2 regions of the Billgrantia diversa genome follow, and region 2 is predicted to be linked to the other one. Evidence: riboswitches for the same ligand, from Rfam matches in the RefSeq annotation. Region 2 holds a riboswitch; the other holds the start of a gene.
What was found. A riboswitch is a leader RNA that binds a small molecule or an ion and turns the genes downstream of it on or off. The one in region 2 is predicted to bind thiamine pyrophosphate.
Positions count from the first base shown of each region.

Region 1: another riboswitch for thiamine pyrophosphate. It lies ahead of HNO52_RS16555 (sodium:solute symporter family transporter); the one in region 2 lies ahead of thiC (phosphomethylpyrimidine synthase ThiC).

Region 1 is NZ_CP053382.1:3,593,286-3,595,671, forward strand. It holds partial or broken gene HNO52_RS16555 (sodium:solute symporter family transporter) at 1-1,309, opposite strand, end outside; TPP riboswitch at 1,299-1,407, opposite strand; gene HNO52_RS16560 (hypothetical protein) at 1,522-2,190, shown strand; gene HNO52_RS16565 (peroxidase-related enzyme) at 2,195-2,386, opposite strand, start outside.
Region 2 is NZ_CP053382.1:1,336,979-1,339,364, reverse strand. It holds gene tenA (thiaminase II) at 79-747, shown strand; TPP riboswitch at 785-903, shown strand; gene thiC (phosphomethylpyrimidine synthase ThiC) at 972-2,386, shown strand, end outside.

The sequences.
Region 1 (2,386 bases), 2.2 Mb from region 2:
AAACGGCGGCAGCGTCGGGATACTGCCGGGGAAGCTCGCCGCCAGCACACCGCCCGCCAGGCTGCCCTGAGCGACCCAGCCCGGCAGAATCGCACCGAGCAGGCCCGCCACGCCACCCGCCACCGCAGCCAACGGCGTCATGCGCCGCCACAGACCGAGCAGCACCGGCACCACGATGGCGGCGCACAGCAGATCGGCGATCAGGAACAGCCTTAGTACCGAGAGACCCTGCAGCGCCACGATCACCACCGGCACCATCAGCGCCACGGTGACCAGCCGGGCCGCACCGATGGAGAGCCCACGCTTGCCGGAACCCGCCACTGCCAGCGAGGCGATGCCGTTCTGCAGCGTATCGACACTGGAGGCGACCAGCGTGACTGCCAGCACCAGCGCCGGCAGCGCCAGCCAGCCCGGTGCTTCGCCCAGCAGCGCGAAAAAGGGAATCGGCGGCTCGCCCAGGGCGACCCCGCTCATCGCTGCCAGCATGCCTAACCCCCCCACCAGGCTCACTACCGCCACGGTGGTCGCACCGCCCAGCCAGGCACCACGATTGAGGGCACGGTCGTCACGCGCGGCCCATACCCGCTGCCAGTAACCCTGGTGGAACAGGTTGGCGGCCGTGACCGCGATGACCAGCGTCAGCGCCACGCTCAGCGCACCGCCGACGGGAATCGATGGCAGCGCCGCCTCGATGGGCATCTCGGGCAGGCGCACAAGCGCCACACTGCCGACCAGCAACAGCAAGGCGATCAGCAGCCACGCCTGCCAGCGGTCCGTGGCCAGGCTCGCTCGCAGGCCGCCGACAGCGGTGTAGAGCAGCGTGGTAACGGCCACGCCGATCACCACCAGCGCCGGCGGCACGTCGGAGAGCAGCGCCGTGATCGCGCCGATGGCAGTCAGCTCGGCAGCCAGGAAGCATGCCATGTAGAGGATCGAGACCAGCGACACCCAACGCCGCACGCCGGTGCCGTAACACGCCTCGGCGAACTCGCCAATGCTGCGCCCCCTCGGGCAGGTGGCGGCGAATCGCCGGGCCGTAGAGACCCAGCACGATGAAAGGCAGCGCCGAGCCGATGGCGTAGCCCGCCAGCGCCACGGGACCGACGAAGGCGCCGATCTCCGGCGGCGCGAAGAGAATCCACGCGCCCATCCCCGAGGCCAGGAACGATAGCCCCAGGGTCGCGGCGGACTGAGAGTTGCGGGCGGTAACGTAGTCGTCGAGGGGGCCATCGGCCCGGCGGGCGCGAAGACCCAGGAAAGCAAAGCAAAGCAGCGCCGCGCCAAGCACGGCTGACGTCAGGTAGGGCATGTCGCACTTCCTCCGCCGGTATGAACCGGATCAGGTTCCAGGGTCAGCGCCGTGCGCTCTCTCAGCCTCGCCGCAGCGAGACTCCCCTGGCGACAGTGAATGAATTGTCGTGTCAGGCCTCAAGCCGGCCATTGATCGGCCGATATGACTCGAGCCCCTGAAATGATATAACAACGAAAAAACCAGAACACTCCTCCCCGCAGGGAACCGCCATGTTTAGCGAAGCCAAGGAACACGCCCCCGGGCATCTTCATCAGATCTTTGCCGACCCCTACTCCGCCTTCGACAACCTTGTCATCGAACGTCAACTGCATCTGCGGGTCGCCCTGCAGGCGCTGGTCTGCAAGCCGTTGGAGAACGGCCGCCTGACGCTGCGGGTCATCCATGGCTGGGAGAACGGCGGCTTCGAGCCTGCCGATCTGGCCCATGGCGACTATCGTATCGCATCGCTCGACGACCTGGCCCAGGTCAGCAACAGCCATCAGCAGGCCATCGACATTGCCGCCTCGCTGCCGCGCGACAATGTTTCGCTGCTTGCCGAACCGCTGGCCAACGCCATCGCCGCCGCCGAGGCCAAGGGGCAGGTTTTCGACGAGGAGACGCGCACCATCCCCGCGCGCTGGCCCGCCTTCGATCAAGGCCTCACACTCTACACCTTCTTCAAGGTCTATCATCGCCTGACCTACGGCGAGGACGATACCTACCGCTCGATCCACTGCCGTACCTTGGAAGGCCCTCGCGAGATCCATGAGTTCCATCTCGAAGAAGGCGAGTTCGCCGTGGTGCGCCCTACCGAAGATGCCACTGGCAACAGCGTACTGGTGCTGCACGTCAGTCAGCTCAAACCGGTGCGGATGCTGTTGGAAGCCTGTCGCGCCTGAACCGTCACTTCTTCTCCCGCGGCACCCTTCCCATCAGGTAGAACTCCGGGTTCGGCGGGGTGCCGGTGAGGGTGACCAGGCGGTTGGAAAGGCCGAAGAAAGCGGTGATGGCGCCGATGTCCCAGATGTCGTCGTGAGTGAAGCCGGCATCAACGAGGCGGGCCTGCCACTCGTCGGTGTATTCGCCCACTTCCAG
Region 2 (2,386 bases):
AGCATTCGCCGCCTCACCCCAGCCACCTCTTCCTTCCTCCCGCCCACGTTCCGGATCCGATTCGATACCGGAGGCAAGATGGGCTATCGCTTCACCGACCTGACCAACGCCTGCCACGATGACTGGCGCGCCTACATCGAGCATGACTTCGTGCGCGGCCTGGGTGACGGTACTCTCTCAGAGGGCGCTTTCCGCCACTATCTGCAACAGGACTACCTGTTCCTGATCCACTTTGCCCGTGCCTACGCGCTGGCCGCCTACAAGAGCCGCAGCCTCGCCGACCTGCGCCAGGCCCATGAAGGTCTCAAGGCGATTCTCGACGTGGAACTCGATCTGCATGTCGGCTACTGCCGCGAATGGGGAATCGGCGAGGCAGAACTCGCGCAGTTGCCGGAGGCCCGGGCGACGATGGCCTATACCCGCTACGTACTCGATACCGGCAACCGCGGCGACCTCCTCGACCTGCACGTGGCACTCGCCCCCTGCCTGGTGGGCTATGGCGAGATCGCCACTTGGCTGAACGCGCAGTCCTTTACGCTGCGCGGCAAGACCAACCCCTATGACGCCTGGATCGCCATGTACCAGAGCGACGACTTCCAGGCCGCCATGCGCGCCGAGCTGGAGTGGCTCGATACACGCCTGGCCGATGTCACTCCGGCGCGCTTTGACGAGCTCGCCGAGGTGTTCCGCGATGCCACGCGACTCGAGATCGATTTCTGGCAGATGGGACTGGATCGAGCGATCTGAGCCGCTGCCATGCAATACCCGCCGGCATGGCGGGCGAACACGCTTGACGGGGTGCCGTTGAAGACGGCTGAGATCATGCAGCGCTGCGCGCCCAGTATGGATCCCGTTGAACCTGAACTGGCTAGGACCAGCGTAGGAATCAAGCGACATGCAGCCGGGCTTCGCCCTCTGCCCTTGTCCTCCCAGCTGTCCTCCCTGACGACCCACAACAAGGGAGAACACCCATGAGCAAGACCGCCCACTTCCTCGCCGAGACCGCCAAGGTCGACGAGGCCGCCATCCAGCCGCTGCCCGGTTCGCGCAAGGTCTACGTCGAAGGCTCGCGGCCCGACATCCGCGTGCCCTTCCGCGAGATCTCGCTGTCGCCGACCAGGACCTCAGGCGCCGATGAGGAAAACCCGCCGCTGCTGGTCTACGATACTTCCGGTCCCTACACCGACCCTGCGGCCAGCAACGACCTGCGCCAGGGACTACCGGAGCTGCGTCGCGCATGGATCGAGGAACGCGAGGACACCGAGTTCCTCGACGGCCCCACCAGCGAGTACGGCAAGCGCCGCGCCAGCGATCCCATGCTCGCCCCGCTACGCTTCGACCTGACCCGCACGCCCCGCCGAGCCAAGGCGGGAAAGAACGTCACTCAGCTGCACTATGCCCGCCAAGGCATCGTCACGCCGGAGATGGAGTTCATCGCCATTCGCGAGAATCAGCGCCGCCAGGCCCTGGGCACCGCAGAAGTCGAACGCATCCTCGGCCACCAGCACCCGGGGCAGGGCTTCGGCGCCCGGCTGCCCGAGGAGATCACGCCGGAGTTCGTGCGTGCCGAGGTTGCAGCAGGCAGAGCGATTATCCCCAACAATATCAACCACCCGGAATCCGAGCCGATGATCATCGGTCGCAACTTCCTGGTGAAGATCAACGGCAACCTGGGCAACTCGGCGGTGACCTCCTCCATCGAGGAAGAAGTCGACAAGATGACCTGGGGCATCCGCTGGGGTGCGGACACCATCATGGACCTCTCCACCGGCCAGAACATCCACGAGACCCGCGAGTGGATCATCCGCAACTCGCCGGTGCCGATCGGCACGGTGCCGATCTACCAGGCGCTGGAGAAGGTCAAGGGCGTGGCCGAGGATCTCACCTGGGAGGTGTTCCGCGACACTTTGATTGAGCAGGCCGAACAGGGCGTGGACTACTTCACCATTCACGCCGGGGTGCTGCTGCGCTACGTGCCGCTCACCGCCAAGCGGGTGACCGGCATCGTCTCGCGCGGCGGCTCGATCATGGCCAAGTGGTGCCTGTTTCACCACCGGGAAAGCTTCCTCTATACCCACTTCGAGGAGATCTGCGAGATCTGCAAGCAGTATGACGTGGCCTTCTCGCTAGGCGACGGCCTGCGCCCAGGCTCGGTGGCCGACGCCAACGACGAGGCCCAGATGGCCGAGCTCAAGACTCTGGGTGAGCTGACTCATATCGCCTGGAAGCACGACGTGCAGGTGATGATCGAGGGCCCCGGCCACGTGCCCATGCATCTCGTGAAGGAGAACATGGACAAGCAGCTCGAATACTGCAACGAGGCGCCCTTTTATACGCTCGGGCCGCTGGTCACCGACATCGCCCCCGGCTACGACCACATCACCTC